Regions from separate parts of the Mitsuaria sp. TWR114 genome, predicted to be linked through region 2. Evidence: riboswitches for the same ligand, from Rfam matches in the RefSeq annotation. Region 2 holds a riboswitch; each other region holds the start of a gene.
What was found. A riboswitch is a leader RNA that binds a small molecule or an ion and turns the genes downstream of it on or off. The one in region 2 is predicted to bind S-adenosylhomocysteine.
Positions count from the first base shown of each region.

Region 1: it holds a riboswitch for S-adenosylhomocysteine, as region 2 does, so the genes downstream of both, ahcY (adenosylhomocysteinase) here and ahcY (adenosylhomocysteinase) in region 2, are expected to answer to the same signal.
Region 3: it holds a riboswitch for S-adenosylhomocysteine, as region 2 does, so the genes downstream of both, metH (methionine synthase) here and ahcY (adenosylhomocysteinase) in region 2, are expected to answer to the same signal.
Region 4: it holds a riboswitch for S-adenosylhomocysteine, as region 2 does, so the genes downstream of both, ahcY (adenosylhomocysteinase) here and ahcY (adenosylhomocysteinase) in region 2, are expected to answer to the same signal.

Region 1 covers NZ_VOSR01000022.1:2,537-6,729, forward strand. Annotated here, with positions in the region: gene infA (translation initiation factor IF-1) at 1-41, shown strand, start outside; gene FUT87_RS01230 (oxidoreductase-like domain-containing protein) at 85-291, shown strand; gene FUT87_RS01235 (hypothetical protein) at 534-1,025, shown strand; gene FUT87_RS01240 (HAD family hydrolase) at 953-1,744, opposite strand; S-adenosyl-L-homocysteine riboswitch at 1,817-1,915, shown strand; gene ahcY (adenosylhomocysteinase) at 2,018-3,451, shown strand; gene FUT87_RS01250 (TlyA family RNA methyltransferase) at 3,485-4,193, shown strand, end outside.
Region 2 covers NZ_VOSR01000064.1:4,730-8,922, forward strand. Annotated here, with positions in the region: gene infA (translation initiation factor IF-1) at 1-14, shown strand, start outside; gene FUT87_RS03730 (oxidoreductase-like domain-containing protein) at 58-264, shown strand; gene FUT87_RS03735 (hypothetical protein) at 507-998, shown strand; gene FUT87_RS03740 (HAD family hydrolase) at 926-1,717, opposite strand; S-adenosyl-L-homocysteine riboswitch at 1,790-1,888, shown strand; gene ahcY (adenosylhomocysteinase) at 1,991-3,424, shown strand; gene FUT87_RS03750 (TlyA family RNA methyltransferase) at 3,458-4,189, shown strand; gene metF (methylenetetrahydrofolate reductase [NAD(P)H]) at 4,186-4,193, shown strand, end outside.
Region 3 covers NZ_VOSR01001101.1:4,785-8,977, forward strand. Annotated here, with positions in the region: gene metH (methionine synthase) at 1-1,879, opposite strand, end outside; S-adenosyl-L-homocysteine riboswitch at 2,030-2,134, opposite strand; gene FUT87_RS27775 (HD-GYP domain-containing protein) at 2,356-3,561, shown strand; gene FUT87_RS27780 (homocysteine S-methyltransferase family protein) at 3,640-4,193, opposite strand, start outside.
Region 4 covers NZ_VOSR01000011.1:13,391-17,583, forward strand. Annotated here, with positions in the region: gene FUT87_RS00765 (hypothetical protein) at 132-623, shown strand; gene FUT87_RS00770 (HAD family hydrolase) at 551-1,342, opposite strand; S-adenosyl-L-homocysteine riboswitch at 1,415-1,513, shown strand; gene ahcY (adenosylhomocysteinase) at 1,616-3,049, shown strand; gene FUT87_RS00780 (TlyA family RNA methyltransferase) at 3,083-3,814, shown strand; gene metF (methylenetetrahydrofolate reductase [NAD(P)H]) at 3,811-4,193, shown strand, end outside.

The DNA.
Region 1 (4,193 bases), on a different contig from region 2:
AGCGCTCGGCCCACTCGGGACCGCCGCCGGTCCGTCGCTGAGCGTGCGCCGCGGGGGCCGAAGCCCTCGCGGAGCCTCCCGGTCATGACCACCGCCCTGCCCGACCCCGCCGCGGCGCCGGCCTCGCTCGAGGCCGACGACCCGATGCCCCAGCCGCCCGTGCAGCCGGACATCGACGCCTGCTGCGGCAACGGCTGCGACCCGTGCATCTTCGACCTGCACGACCTGGCGATGGACCGCTACCGGCAAGCGATGCGCGCCTGGAAGGCCCGCCACCCCGAGGCCGGCTGACGCCTCACCCCCACCCGGAAGGGCCGCCTCGCGCGGCCCTTCGCTTTTTCCGGCGGCCCCGTCCACGTTCGGGGGTCTCGCCTCCCTCCGACGAGGCCCCCCTCAGGTCGAGGGGCGTTTGCGTTTCGTGACGTTTTTGGGGACATCCTCGGGCTTCAGAACCCCCGCGCGCCCGCCGACATCCAGGACAGGCGCCGCGCTTGCCGCGCGGGCGCATCGATCTCCCCCGATCGGAGGCCCCGATGTTCATGACTGGCCAGAACCGTTTCCATGTCGCGCGTTCCGACGCCCAGGCCAACCTGCGCTTCGCGCTGGCGCGGCTGAGCACCGACTGGCGCCACCTCGACCCGTTCGGACTGGAGGTGCTGCTGCGCCACCTGCTGATGGCGGAGCACCGCTGCATGCCGCATCCCAGCGTGCTGCGCGAGCGCCCGACCAACCGCTGGCTGCTGCCGCGGCTGCGGCGCCGGCGCATCGAGGTGGCGGAGCGGCTCGTGGCCGTCGGCGGACGCGTCAGCCATGCGAGCCTGGCGCGGGTGCTGCCGCGCGGGCATGACTGGCCGGGAGTGTCGGCGCTGGTCGGGCGGCATGCCTGGGATCCGGTCGAAGGGCGCCAGCCCCGGCCGCGCGTCCCGGCCGTCGAGGACGCGCCGACCCGCCCTCAGCCGGCCGCGGCCAGCAAGGCGCGGGCCACTTCCGCGAAACCGTCGCCGCGCTCGCTGGCGGTGACGTAGGCCGGCGGGTGATCCAGCATCGGCAGGAAACGCGCGATGTTGGCCACCCCCACCGACAGGGGCACCCGCTCGAACATCAGCTGGTCATTCGTCGAGTCGCCGACATAGACCCACTCCCGCGGATCGAACGCTCGCCCGGTCAGCCGCTTCACCGCCCACTGGGCGGCGGTCCACTTGCTGTGTTCCCCGATCCAGCCGTTGACGTGGATCGAGCTCACCGTCGCCACCAGCCCATGGGCGCGCATCAGGTCGCAGACGGCGGCGATCGCGTCGTCGTCCAGCCGCGTGAATTCGCTGTGGTCGACCGCGATGTCGGTCAGCCGCCCCGCGCTGTCGCGCGCCAGCTGGGCGCCCGGCACCGTCGCCACGATCGCCCCCGCGCAGGCCTGCAGACGCGCGAAGTTCTCCCGTCGCGTCGCGTCGTCCTGGGCGAACTCGGTGACCAGCGCGTCGTTCTCCCGGTGCAGCAGCACCCCGCCGTTCTCCGCCACGATCCCCCGCAGGGGCCGGTCCAACGCGAAGGGCGCGCTCCAGCCCGCGGGCCGGCCGGTGATCGCGATGACCGGGACGCCGGCGCCCTGCAGCCGATGCAGGGCCGCCAGCGCGGCGGGGGCGATGTCGCCCTCGGCCGTCAGGGTGTCGTCGATGTCGGTCAGCACCCCGCGCAGGGGGAGCCAGGCCGCGCGGGGACAGTCGCTGAGCGGGGGGATCGTTCGCATAAGGGGCGATTGTGGCCCCGACCGTGACGCTGTCATCAAGCCGTCGAACGGAACATGTCTACAATCGCGCCCTGTTCCGAGGAGCGTTGCGACCTCCCATCCCATCGAGGCCAGGCTCGGAACCGCCGCGCGGCGACGTGCCCGCGGCCATGGCAACCGCGCTCACCCGTCGACCCTTCGCAGGCCGGGTGAGGACCGAGCGGCAAGTGCCCTCCCCACTTCTCCCCATGTCCTGATCGCTGGCGTCGACGGCCCTTCCTCGCAGGAGTCCGCATGAACGCCCAACTGAAGCCGCTGGCCCAAGACCAGTACCTGATCAAAGACCTGTCGCTGGCCGACTGGGGCCGCAAGGAGATCAAGATCGCCGAGAGCGAGATGCCCGCGCTGATGGCGATCCGTGAGGAATACGCCGCGGCCCAGCCGCTCAAGGGCGCGCGCATCACCGGCTCGCTGCACATGACGATCCAGACCGCCGTGCTGGTCGAGACGCTGCAGGCGCTGGGCGCCGAAGTCCGCTGGGCCTCGTGCAACATCTTCTCGACGCAGGACCACGCCGCCGCCGCGCTGGTCGCCGTCGGCACCCCCGTCTTCGCCTACAAGGGCGAGACGCTGGAAGACTACTGGGACTACACCCACCGCATCTTCGAGTTCGGCGCCAAGGGCGAAGCGGGCGAAGGCCCCAACATGATCCTGGACGACGGCGGCGACGCGACGCTGCTGATGCACCTGGGCCAGAAGGCCGAGAAGGACCTGTCGGTCCTGGCCAATCCGGGTAGCGAGGAAGAGCGCATCCTGTTCGCCGCGATCAGGAAGAAGATCGCCGAAGACGCGACCTGGTACACCCGCAAGAGCGCCGAGATCATCGGCGTGACCGAGGAAACGACCACCGGCGTGCATCGCCTGAAGGAGATGTCGGCCAAGGGCACGCTGCTGTTCCGCGCGATCAACGTCAACGACTCGGTCACCAAGAGCAAGTTCGACAACCTCTACGGCTGCCGCGAGTCGCTGGTGGACGGCATCAAGCGCGCCACCGACGTCATGGTCGCCGGCAAGATCGCCGTGATCGCCGGCTACGGCGACGTGGGCAAGGGCTCGGCGCAGGCGATGCGCGCGCTGTCGGCCCAGGTCTGGGTCACCGAGATCGATCCGATCTGCGCGCTGCAGGCCGCGATGGAGGGCTTCCGCGTCGTGACGATGGAATACGCCGCCGACAAGGCCGACATCTTCGTGACCACGACCGGCAACAAGAACGTGATCCGCCACGAGCACATGGCTGCGATGAAGCACAACGCGATCGTCTGCAACATCGGTCACTTCGACAACGAGATCGACGTCGCCTCGCTCGAGCAGTACGAGTGGGAAGAGATCAAGCCGCAGGTGGACCACGTGATCTTCCCGGACGGCAAGCGCATCATCCTGCTGGCCAAGGGCCGCCTCGTGAACCTGGGCTGCGGCACCGGCCACCCGAGCTACGTGATGTCCTCGAGCTTCGCCAACCAGACCATCGCGCAGATCGAGCTGTTCGCGCACAAGGACGCTTATGCCGTGGGCCAGGTCTACGTGCTGCCCAAGCACCTGGACGAGCACGTCGCGCGCCTGCAGCTCAAGACGCTGAACGCGCAGCTGAGCGAGCTGACCGACGAGCAGGCCGCCTACATCGGCGTCAGCAAGGCCGGTCCCTACAAGCCCGACACCTACCGCTATTGATCGACTGACCGTCGACTGAACCGAGACCCGACCATGCGTGCTGATCAGCGGCTTCTTTCCCTTGGCCTGGCGCCCACGCGCTCGGCTGCCCAGCGGCTGATCGACGCACGCGCGGTCGAGTGGGAAGGCCCCAAGGGCTGGACCGTCGTGCGCAAGTGCGGCGAGGACCTGCCCGAGACCACCCCCATGCGCGTGACGAACGATGCCGAACTGCGTTACGTCTCGCGCGGCGGGCTCAAGCTCGAGGGTGCGCTGGCCAAGGTCGGCGTGTCGGTGGCCGGTTTCTCGGCCCTGGACATGGGCCAGAGCGCGGGCGGGTTCACCGACGTGCTGCTCAAGGCCGGCGCGGCGCACGTGACCGGCATCGACGTCGGCCACGGCCAGCTGCACGAGACCTTGAAGGCCGACCCGCGCGTGACGGCCCTCGAAGGCATGCACGTGAAGGACTATGTGCCCGCCGAGCCTTTCGACCTCGTCGTGGGCGACCTGAGCTTCATCTCGATGATCGGCACGATCAAGCACGTGGCCGGCTGGCTCAAGCCGCAAGGCCAGGCGCTGCTGCTGATCAAGCCGCAGTTCGAGCTCGGCCCCAAGGCCTTGAACAAGAACGGCATCGTCAAGGACAAGTCGCAGTACGCCGTGGTCAAGGAACAGGCCGTGGCCGCCGCCGAGAAGCGCGACCTCGTCGTCAAGGGCTGGTTCGAAAGCCCCGTCACCGGTGGCGACGGCAACACCGAATTCT
Region 2 (4,193 bases):
CGGTCCGTCGCTGAGCGTGCGCCGCGGGGGCCGAAGCCCTCGCGGAGCCTCCCGGTCATGACCACCGCCCTGCCCGACCCCGCCGCGGCGCCGGCCTCGCTCGAGGCCGACGACCCGATGCCCCAGCCGCCCGTGCAGCCGGACATCGACGCCTGCTGCGGCAACGGCTGCGACCCGTGCATCTTCGACCTGCACGACCTGGCGATGGACCGCTACCGGCAAGCGATGCGCGCCTGGAAGGCCCGCCACCCCGAGGCCGGCTGACGCCTCACCCCCACCCGGAAGGGCCGCCTCGCGCGGCCCTTCGCTTTTTCCGGCGGCCCCGTCCACGTTCGGGGGTCTCGCCTCCCTCCGACGAGGCCCCCCTCAGGTCGAGGGGCGTTTGCGTTTCGTGACGTTTTTGGGGACATCCTCGGGCTTCAGAACCCCCGCGCGCCCGCCGACATCCAGGACAGGCGCCGCGCTTGCCGCGCGGGCGCATCGATCTCCCCCGATCGGAGGCCCCGATGTTCATGACTGGCCAGAACCGTTTCCATGTCGCGCGTTCCGACGCCCAGGCCAACCTGCGCTTCGCGCTGGCGCGGCTGAGCACCGACTGGCGCCACCTCGACCCGTTCGGACTGGAGGTGCTGCTGCGCCACCTGCTGATGGCGGAGCACCGCTGCATGCCGCATCCCAGCGTGCTGCGCGAGCGCCCGACCAACCGCTGGCTGCTGCCGCGGCTGCGGCGCCGGCGCATCGAGGTGGCGGAGCGGCTCGTGGCCGTCGGCGGACGCGTCAGCCATGCGAGCCTGGCGCGGGTGCTGCCGCGCGGGCATGACTGGCCGGGAGTGTCGGCGCTGGTCGGGCGGCATGCCTGGGATCCGGTCGAAGGGCGCCAGCCCCGGCCGCGCGTCCCGGCCGTCGAGGACGCGCCGACCCGCCCTCAGCCGGCCGCGGCCAGCAAGGCGCGGGCCACTTCCGCGAAACCGTCGCCGCGCTCGCTGGCGGTGACGTAGGCCGGCGGGTGATCCAGCATCGGCAGGAAACGCGCGATGTTGGCCACCCCCACCGACAGGGGCACCCGCTCGAACATCAGCTGGTCATTCGTCGAGTCGCCGACATAGACCCACTCCCGCGGATCGAACGCTCGCCCGGTCAGCCGCTTCACCGCCCACTGGGCGGCGGTCCACTTGCTGTGTTCCCCGATCCAGCCGTTGACGTGGATCGAGCTCACCGTCGCCACCAGCCCATGGGCGCGCATCAGGTCGCAGACGGCGGCGATCGCGTCGTCGTCCAGCCGCGTGAATTCGCTGTGGTCGACCGCGATGTCGGTCAGCCGCCCCGCGCTGTCGCGCGCCAGCTGGGCGCCCGGCACCGTCGCCACGATCGCCCCCGCGCAGGCCTGCAGACGCGCGAAGTTCTCCCGTCGCGTCGCGTCGTCCTGGGCGAACTCGGTGACCAGCGCGTCGTTCTCCCGGTGCAGCAGCACCCCGCCGTTCTCCGCCACGATCCCCCGCAGGGGCCGGTCCAACGCGAAGGGCGCGCTCCAGCCCGCGGGCCGGCCGGTGATCGCGATGACCGGGACGCCGGCGCCCTGCAGCCGATGCAGGGCCGCCAGCGCGGCGGGGGCGATGTCGCCCTCGGCCGTCAGGGTGTCGTCGATGTCGGTCAGCACCCCGCGCAGGGGGAGCCAGGCCGCGCGGGGACAGTCGCTGAGCGGGGGGATCGTTCGCATAAGGGGCGATTGTGGCCCCGACCGTGACGCTGTCATCAAGCCGTCGAACGGAACATGTCTACAATCGCGCCCTGTTCCGAGGAGCGTTGCGACCTCCCATCCCATCGAGGCCAGGCTCGGAACCGCCGCGCGGCGACGTGCCCGCGGCCATGGCAACCGCGCTCACCCGTCGACCCTTCGCAGGCCGGGTGAGGACCGAGCGGCAAGTGCCCTCCCCACTTCTCCCCATGTCCTGATCGCTGGCGTCGACGGCCCTTCCTCGCAGGAGTCCGCATGAACGCCCAACTGAAGCCGCTGGCCCAAGACCAGTACCTGATCAAAGACCTGTCGCTGGCCGACTGGGGCCGCAAGGAGATCAAGATCGCCGAGAGCGAGATGCCCGCGCTGATGGCGATCCGTGAGGAATACGCCGCGGCCCAGCCGCTCAAGGGCGCGCGCATCACCGGCTCGCTGCACATGACGATCCAGACCGCCGTGCTGGTCGAGACGCTGCAGGCGCTGGGCGCCGAAGTCCGCTGGGCCTCGTGCAACATCTTCTCGACGCAGGACCACGCCGCCGCCGCGCTGGTCGCCGTCGGCACCCCCGTCTTCGCCTACAAGGGCGAGACGCTGGAAGACTACTGGGACTACACCCACCGCATCTTCGAGTTCGGCGCCAAGGGCGAAGCGGGCGAAGGCCCCAACATGATCCTGGACGACGGCGGCGACGCGACGCTGCTGATGCACCTGGGCCAGAAGGCCGAGAAGGACCTGTCGGTCCTGGCCAATCCGGGTAGCGAGGAAGAGCGCATCCTGTTCGCCGCGATCAGGAAGAAGATCGCCGAAGACGCGACCTGGTACACCCGCAAGAGCGCCGAGATCATCGGCGTGACCGAGGAAACGACCACCGGCGTGCATCGCCTGAAGGAGATGTCGGCCAAGGGCACGCTGCTGTTCCGCGCGATCAACGTCAACGACTCGGTCACCAAGAGCAAGTTCGACAACCTCTACGGCTGCCGCGAGTCGCTGGTGGACGGCATCAAGCGCGCCACCGACGTCATGGTCGCCGGCAAGATCGCCGTGATCGCCGGCTACGGCGACGTGGGCAAGGGCTCGGCGCAGGCGATGCGCGCGCTGTCGGCCCAGGTCTGGGTCACCGAGATCGATCCGATCTGCGCGCTGCAGGCCGCGATGGAGGGCTTCCGCGTCGTGACGATGGAATACGCCGCCGACAAGGCCGACATCTTCGTGACCACGACCGGCAACAAGAACGTGATCCGCCACGAGCACATGGCTGCGATGAAGCACAACGCGATCGTCTGCAACATCGGTCACTTCGACAACGAGATCGACGTCGCCTCGCTCGAGCAGTACGAGTGGGAAGAGATCAAGCCGCAGGTGGACCACGTGATCTTCCCGGACGGCAAGCGCATCATCCTGCTGGCCAAGGGCCGCCTCGTGAACCTGGGCTGCGGCACCGGCCACCCGAGCTACGTGATGTCCTCGAGCTTCGCCAACCAGACCATCGCGCAGATCGAGCTGTTCGCGCACAAGGACGCTTATGCCGTGGGCCAGGTCTACGTGCTGCCCAAGCACCTGGACGAGCACGTCGCGCGCCTGCAGCTCAAGACGCTGAACGCGCAGCTGAGCGAGCTGACCGACGAGCAGGCCGCCTACATCGGCGTCAGCAAGGCCGGTCCCTACAAGCCCGACACCTACCGCTATTGATCGACTGACCGTCGACTGAACCGAGACCCGACCATGCGTGCTGATCAGCGGCTTCTTTCCCTTGGCCTGGCGCCCACGCGCTCGGCTGCCCAGCGGCTGATCGACGCACGCGCGGTCGAGTGGGAAGGCCCCAAGGGCTGGACCGTCGTGCGCAAGTGCGGCGAGGACCTGCCCGAGACCACCCCCATGCGCGTGACGAACGATGCCGAACTGCGTTACGTCTCGCGCGGCGGGCTCAAGCTCGAGGGTGCGCTGGCCAAGGTCGGCGTGTCGGTGGCCGGTTTCTCGGCCCTGGACATGGGCCAGAGCGCGGGCGGGTTCACCGACGTGCTGCTCAAGGCCGGCGCGGCGCACGTGACCGGCATCGACGTCGGCCACGGCCAGCTGCACGAGACCTTGAAGGCCGACCCGCGCGTGACGGCCCTCGAAGGCATGCACGTGAAGGACTATGTGCCCGCCGAGCCTTTCGACCTCGTCGTGGGCGACCTGAGCTTCATCTCGATGATCGGCACGATCAAGCACGTGGCCGGCTGGCTCAAGCCGCAAGGCCAGGCGCTGCTGCTGATCAAGCCGCAGTTCGAGCTCGGCCCCAAGGCCTTGAACAAGAACGGCATCGTCAAGGACAAGTCGCAGTACGCCGTGGTCAAGGAACAGGCCGTGGCCGCCGCCGAGAAGCGCGACCTCGTCGTCAAGGGCTGGTTCGAAAGCCCCGTCACCGGTGGCGACGGCAACACCGAATTCTTCATCTGGATCCAACAACCATGACGAC
Region 3 (4,193 bases), on a different contig from region 2:
AGGTCTGGAAGAACGGGCCCCAGTCGATGCACTGCGCCAGTTCGGCCAGGTCGTAGTTGCGGAACTGGCGCCGGCCGATGAAGCGCGGCGCCGGCGGGGTGTAGGTCGTGAAGTCAGCGCGCTGCTTGTTCGCACGCGCCTGCGCCAGCGTCACCAGCGGCGTCTGCTTCTTATTGGCGTGCAGCTCGCGGACCTTCTCGTAATCGGACTTCAGCTCGTCGATGAAGCGCGTGGCGCGTTCATCGGACAGCAGGTCCGAGCACACGCCCACCGAGCGCGACGCGTCGGGCACGTAGACCACCGGCCCTTCGTAATGCGGCGAGATCTTGACCGCCGTGTGCACGCGGCTGGTCGTTGCGCCGCCGATCAGCAGCGGGATCTTCTTCACGCGGAAGTAGTCGTCGCGCTGCATCTCCGCGGCGACGTGCTGCATCTCCTCCAGGCTGGGCGTGATCAGGCCCGAGAGCCCGATGATGTCGGCGCCTTCGACCTTGGCCTTGGCGAGGATGTCCTGGCACGGGACCATCACGCCCATGTTCACGACCTCGAAGTTGTTGCACTGCAGGACCACCGTGACGATGTTCTTGCCGATGTCGTGCACGTCGCCCTTCACCGTGGCGATGACGATCTTGCCCTTGGAGCGGACGTCGGCGCCGGCGGCGGCGAGCTGGCGCTTCTCCTCCTCGATGTAGGGCACCAGGTGGGCCACCGCGGACTTCATCACCCGCGCGCTCTTGACCACCTGCGGCAGGAACATCTTGCCCGCGCCGAACAGGTCGCCGACCACATTCATGCCGGCCATCAGCGGGCCTTCGATCACGTGCAGCGGCCGGCCGCCCTTGGCGCGGATGCCCTGCCAGGCCTCCTCGGTGTCCTCGACGATGAAATCGGTGATGCCGTGGATCAGCGCATGCGACAGCCGCGCGTCGACGTCGCCCGCGCGCCAGGCCAGCTTGGCGCTGTCGTCCTTGGCCGCGCCCTTGACCGACTCGGCCACCTCGAGCAGCCGCTCGGTTGCGTCCTCGCGGCGGTTCAGCACCACGTCCTCGACGCGCTCGCGCAGGTCGGCGGGGATCTCGTCATAGACGCCGACCATGCCGGCGTTGACGATGCCCATGTCCATCCCCGCCTGGATCGCGTGGTACAGGAAGACCGTGTGGATGGCCTCCCGCACCGGCTCGTTGCCGCGGAAGCTGAAGGACACGTTGGACACGCCGCCGCTGACCTTCGCTCCGGGCAGGTTCGCTTTGATCCAGCGCGTGGCCTCGATGAAGTCGACCGCGTAGTTGTTGTGCTCCTCGATGCCGGTGGCGATCGCGAAGATGTTGGGGTCGAAGATGATGTCCTCGGGCGGGAAGCCGATCTCGTCGACCAGCAGCCGGTAGGCGCGCTCGCAGATCTGGATCTTGCGTTCGTAGGTATCGGCCTGGCCGGTCTCGTCGAAGGCCATCACCACGGTGGCCGCGCCATAGCGGCGGATCAGCTTGGCCTGGCGGCGGAACTCGGTCTCGCCCTCCTTCAGCGAGATCGAGTTGACGATGCCCTTGCCCTGGATGCACTTGAGCCCGGCCTCGATCACCTCCCACTTGGACGAGTCGATCATGATCGGCACGCGCGCGATCTCGGGCTCGGAGGCGATCAGGTTGAGGAAGCGCACCATCGCGGCCTTGCTGTCCAGCATGGCCTCGTCCATGTTGATGTCGATGACCTGGGCGCCGTTCTCGACCTGCTGGCGGGCGACGCTCAGCGCCTGCTCGAAATCGCCATTCAGGATCATCCGCGCGAAGGCCTTGGAGCCGGTGACGTTGGTGCGTTCGCCCACGTTGACGAACAGCGTGCCGGCGCCGATGGCCACCGGCTCCAGGCCGGAGAGCTTCATCGGGGGGACGGCGGCGCGGCCCGGAGCGGTGCTGGCGTCGGAAGCGTCGGAAGCGGGAGGGAGGGCGGACATGGCGGCGGCGCTCTTCGAGGCTGGAGGAAGCTGGATCGAGACGGGGCCGCGCAACTCACCGCAACCCCGCGCGGGGCGGGACGGTGAGCGTCGTTGTTCAGCGGGGTCCCGGGGTCCGACCGCGCCGTTCCGAGCCTGGCGGGCGCCCGGATGACGGGACCTGTCGCAACGCTCCTCGGAAACCACCGCCGCCCCGATGCCGCGAATGCGGCATTGCTGGCAGCGGAAACGGCGTGCATTCTACCGGTCCGGCCCTGCTTTGTTCGTGCCGGAATGCCTGCCGAAGCCTCGCGCGGACCTATGCTCGCCCGCAGCGTGCCGCGGTGGAGGGAACCGGCGCAGGCACGGCGACATCCGACAACGACAACAACGAGGAGGCGACGTCCGGTCGCCGGGAAGGCCACGTGGATCTGGTCCAACTTCCTTCAAACAGCCTGCGCGTGGGACAGGTGCTGACCTTCTCGCTGCGCGACGCGGCGGGGCACCTGCTGTTCGCCGCCGGGCATCCGCTGCCCGACACGCCGCAGGTGCGCGAGCTGCTGGCGCGCGGGCCCTGGGTCCAGGCGCACGAGACGCGCGAATACCAGCGCGCCCTGGCCCACAAGCTCGACACGATGATGCTGCAGGGGGCCTCGCTGTCCGCGCTGGCCAATGCCAAGGCCGAGTACAAGCCCACGCGGCCCATGCCCCTGCCGGCGGCGACGGGGCCGGCGCACACCGCCATCTGGGCCGATTTGCAGTGGCATGCGCAGCAGGTGCTGCGCGATCCGCATCGGCCGGACTTCCTCCTGCGCCTGGCGCAGCTGCTGGACACGGTGCTGTCGCGCCTGACGCAGCAGCCCGATGCCTCGCTGGCGATGCTGGTGCACGACGCCGGCCAGGAGCCGCTGCAGTACAGCGCGCGGCATGCGCTGCTGTCGCTGGTGCTGGCGGAGATGACGACCCGCCAGCTCGGCTGGAGCGAGGGCCGCCGGCGCACGCTGGGCCTGGCGGCGCTGACGATGAACCTGGACAGCGCCGCCCAGCAGGACCAGCATGCGCTGCGGCCGGAGGCGCTGGCCCAGGCGCAGCGCGAGGCCCTGGCCGGCCATGGCGACCGCGCGGCGGCCACGCTGCAAGGGATCGGGGTCGACGACGAGGCCTGGCTCGCCGCGGTCCGCCTGCATCACGACGCCGGGCCGGGCCCGCTGGCCGGCCGCGCGGACGGCGAGTTGATGGCGCGCCTGCTGCGCCGCATCGACGTCTATGGCGCGCGATTGAGCCCGCGACGCAACCGCCGGGCGCTGTCGGCGGCGCAGGCCGCGCGGGCGGTCTACCTGGACGAGCTGCAGCAGCCCGACGAGGCGGGCGCCGCGCTGATCAAGGCGATCGGCCTCTATCCGCCGGGCTCGCTGGTCCGGCTGGCCAATGGCGAGGAGGGCATGGTGCTCAAGCGCGGGCACAGCGCGAGCGAACCGCTGGTGGCGGCGCTGATCGGCCGCAGCGGCTCGCCGCTGACCGTGCCGGTGCTGCGCGACACGCGCTTGCCGGCGCAGGCGATCTCGGCCAGTCTGGCGCCGCATGAAGTCCGGCTGCGCGTCCACATGGACGCGATGCTCAAGCTCTATTGAGGTGGACTGCCCTGGCCGCTGCCCCGCCGGCCCTCACCCCCGCCCTCTCCCGCGAAGTGGGAGAGGGAGAGGGAGGGATCAGACGCCTTCAGTGATCAGTCCGCTGAACAGCTTGCTGCCCCACGGGCGCGGCCGGTAGGCGGCGACCTTCTGCGCGATCGCGCGGATGTGGTCGGGCGTCGTGCCGCAGCAGCCGCCGGCGATGTTCAGGAAGCCGGCCGCGGCGAACTCGCCCACCAGCCGGCCGGTGACGTCCGGCGTCTCGTCGAAGCCGGTGTCGCTCATCGGGTTGGGCAGGCCGGCATTCGGGTAGCAGGAGATCGGCGTGTCGCCGGCCGCCTTGGACAGTTCCTCGATGTAGGGCCGCATCAGCGCCGCGCCGAGCGCACAGTTCAGGCCGATCGCCAGCGGCAGCGCGTGGCGCACCGAGTGCCAGAACGCCGTCACCGTCTGACCCGACAGGATGCGGCCCGACGCGTCGGTCACCGTGCCGGAGATGATCACCGGCAGGCGCTCACCGGTGTCCTCCATCAGCTGGTCCACCGCGAAGATCGCGGCCTTGGCGTTGAGCGTGTCGAAGATGGTCTCGATCAGGAACAGGTCGACGCCGCCCTCGAGCAAGCCCTTGGCCT
Region 4 (4,193 bases), on a different contig from region 2:
GGGGCGTTTGCGTTTCGTGACGTTTTTGGGGACATCCTCGGGCTTCAGAACCCCCGCGCGCCCGCCGACATCCAGGACAGGCGCCGCGCTTGCCGCGCGGGCGCATCGATCTCCCCCGATCGGAGGCCCCGATGTTCATGACTGGCCAGAACCGTTTCCATGTCGCGCGTTCCGACGCCCAGGCCAACCTGCGCTTCGCGCTGGCGCGGCTGAGCACCGACTGGCGCCACCTCGACCCGTTCGGACTGGAGGTGCTGCTGCGCCACCTGCTGATGGCGGAGCACCGCTGCATGCCGCATCCCAGCGTGCTGCGCGAGCGCCCGACCAACCGCTGGCTGCTGCCGCGGCTGCGGCGCCGGCGCATCGAGGTGGCGGAGCGGCTCGTGGCCGTCGGCGGACGCGTCAGCCATGCGAGCCTGGCGCGGGTGCTGCCGCGCGGGCATGACTGGCCGGGAGTGTCGGCGCTGGTCGGGCGGCATGCCTGGGATCCGGTCGAAGGGCGCCAGCCCCGGCCGCGCGTCCCGGCCGTCGAGGACGCGCCGACCCGCCCTCAGCCGGCCGCGGCCAGCAAGGCGCGGGCCACTTCCGCGAAACCGTCGCCGCGCTCGCTGGCGGTGACGTAGGCCGGCGGGTGATCCAGCATCGGCAGGAAACGCGCGATGTTGGCCACCCCCACCGACAGGGGCACCCGCTCGAACATCAGCTGGTCATTCGTCGAGTCGCCGACATAGACCCACTCCCGCGGATCGAACGCTCGCCCGGTCAGCCGCTTCACCGCCCACTGGGCGGCGGTCCACTTGCTGTGTTCCCCGATCCAGCCGTTGACGTGGATCGAGCTCACCGTCGCCACCAGCCCATGGGCGCGCATCAGGTCGCAGACGGCGGCGATCGCGTCGTCGTCCAGCCGCGTGAATTCGCTGTGGTCGACCGCGATGTCGGTCAGCCGCCCCGCGCTGTCGCGCGCCAGCTGGGCGCCCGGCACCGTCGCCACGATCGCCCCCGCGCAGGCCTGCAGACGCGCGAAGTTCTCCCGTCGCGTCGCGTCGTCCTGGGCGAACTCGGTGACCAGCGCGTCGTTCTCCCGGTGCAGCAGCACCCCGCCGTTCTCCGCCACGATCCCCCGCAGGGGCCGGTCCAACGCGAAGGGCGCGCTCCAGCCCGCGGGCCGGCCGGTGATCGCGATGACCGGGACGCCGGCGCCCTGCAGCCGATGCAGGGCCGCCAGCGCGGCGGGGGCGATGTCGCCCTCGGCCGTCAGGGTGTCGTCGATGTCGGTCAGCACCCCGCGCAGGGGGAGCCAGGCCGCGCGGGGACAGTCGCTGAGCGGGGGGATCGTTCGCATAAGGGGCGATTGTGGCCCCGACCGTGACGCTGTCATCAAGCCGTCGAACGGAACATGTCTACAATCGCGCCCTGTTCCGAGGAGCGTTGCGACCTCCCATCCCATCGAGGCCAGGCTCGGAACCGCCGCGCGGCGACGTGCCCGCGGCCATGGCAACCGCGCTCACCCGTCGACCCTTCGCAGGCCGGGTGAGGACCGAGCGGCAAGTGCCCTCCCCACTTCTCCCCATGTCCTGATCGCTGGCGTCGACGGCCCTTCCTCGCAGGAGTCCGCATGAACGCCCAACTGAAGCCGCTGGCCCAAGACCAGTACCTGATCAAAGACCTGTCGCTGGCCGACTGGGGCCGCAAGGAGATCAAGATCGCCGAGAGCGAGATGCCCGCGCTGATGGCGATCCGTGAGGAATACGCCGCGGCCCAGCCGCTCAAGGGCGCGCGCATCACCGGCTCGCTGCACATGACGATCCAGACCGCCGTGCTGGTCGAGACGCTGCAGGCGCTGGGCGCCGAAGTCCGCTGGGCCTCGTGCAACATCTTCTCGACGCAGGACCACGCCGCCGCCGCGCTGGTCGCCGTCGGCACCCCCGTCTTCGCCTACAAGGGCGAGACGCTGGAAGACTACTGGGACTACACCCACCGCATCTTCGAGTTCGGCGCCAAGGGCGAAGCGGGCGAAGGCCCCAACATGATCCTGGACGACGGCGGCGACGCGACGCTGCTGATGCACCTGGGCCAGAAGGCCGAGAAGGACCTGTCGGTCCTGGCCAATCCGGGTAGCGAGGAAGAGCGCATCCTGTTCGCCGCGATCAGGAAGAAGATCGCCGAAGACGCGACCTGGTACACCCGCAAGAGCGCCGAGATCATCGGCGTGACCGAGGAAACGACCACCGGCGTGCATCGCCTGAAGGAGATGTCGGCCAAGGGCACGCTGCTGTTCCGCGCGATCAACGTCAACGACTCGGTCACCAAGAGCAAGTTCGACAACCTCTACGGCTGCCGCGAGTCGCTGGTGGACGGCATCAAGCGCGCCACCGACGTCATGGTCGCCGGCAAGATCGCCGTGATCGCCGGCTACGGCGACGTGGGCAAGGGCTCGGCGCAGGCGATGCGCGCGCTGTCGGCCCAGGTCTGGGTCACCGAGATCGATCCGATCTGCGCGCTGCAGGCCGCGATGGAGGGCTTCCGCGTCGTGACGATGGAATACGCCGCCGACAAGGCCGACATCTTCGTGACCACGACCGGCAACAAGAACGTGATCCGCCACGAGCACATGGCTGCGATGAAGCACAACGCGATCGTCTGCAACATCGGTCACTTCGACAACGAGATCGACGTCGCCTCGCTCGAGCAGTACGAGTGGGAAGAGATCAAGCCGCAGGTGGACCACGTGATCTTCCCGGACGGCAAGCGCATCATCCTGCTGGCCAAGGGCCGCCTCGTGAACCTGGGCTGCGGCACCGGCCACCCGAGCTACGTGATGTCCTCGAGCTTCGCCAACCAGACCATCGCGCAGATCGAGCTGTTCGCGCACAAGGACGCTTATGCCGTGGGCCAGGTCTACGTGCTGCCCAAGCACCTGGACGAGCACGTCGCGCGCCTGCAGCTCAAGACGCTGAACGCGCAGCTGAGCGAGCTGACCGACGAGCAGGCCGCCTACATCGGCGTCAGCAAGGCCGGTCCCTACAAGCCCGACACCTACCGCTATTGATCGACTGACCGTCGACTGAACCGAGACCCGACCATGCGTGCTGATCAGCGGCTTCTTTCCCTTGGCCTGGCGCCCACGCGCTCGGCTGCCCAGCGGCTGATCGACGCACGCGCGGTCGAGTGGGAAGGCCCCAAGGGCTGGACCGTCGTGCGCAAGTGCGGCGAGGACCTGCCCGAGACCACCCCCATGCGCGTGACGAACGATGCCGAACTGCGTTACGTCTCGCGCGGCGGGCTCAAGCTCGAGGGTGCGCTGGCCAAGGTCGGCGTGTCGGTGGCCGGTTTCTCGGCCCTGGACATGGGCCAGAGCGCGGGCGGGTTCACCGACGTGCTGCTCAAGGCCGGCGCGGCGCACGTGACCGGCATCGACGTCGGCCACGGCCAGCTGCACGAGACCTTGAAGGCCGACCCGCGCGTGACGGCCCTCGAAGGCATGCACGTGAAGGACTATGTGCCCGCCGAGCCTTTCGACCTCGTCGTGGGCGACCTGAGCTTCATCTCGATGATCGGCACGATCAAGCACGTGGCCGGCTGGCTCAAGCCGCAAGGCCAGGCGCTGCTGCTGATCAAGCCGCAGTTCGAGCTCGGCCCCAAGGCCTTGAACAAGAACGGCATCGTCAAGGACAAGTCGCAGTACGCCGTGGTCAAGGAACAGGCCGTGGCCGCCGCCGAGAAGCGCGACCTCGTCGTCAAGGGCTGGTTCGAAAGCCCCGTCACCGGTGGCGACGGCAACACCGAATTCTTCATCTGGATCCAACAACCATGACGACGCCGGTCAGCATCGAATTCTTCCCGCCCAACACGCCCGTCGGCACCGAGAAGCTCAAGACCGTCGTGCAGGAACTGCGCGCGGTGAATCCGCAGTACTTCAGCGTCACCTACGGCGCCGGCGGCTCCACGCGCGAGAAGACGCTGTCGACCGTCGCCGACATCGCGTCGCAGGGCTTCGACGCCGCGCCGCACCTGTCCTGCGTCGGCTCCACGCGCGAGAACATCGCCGAGATCCTGGCGACCTACCGCGCGCAGGACATCCGCCGCGTCGTCGCGCTGCGCGGCGACCTGCCCAGCGGCACGGCCACGGCGGGCGAGTTCCGCTACGCCGCCGAGCTGGTGCGCTTCATCCGCGAGACGCAGGGCGAGGACTG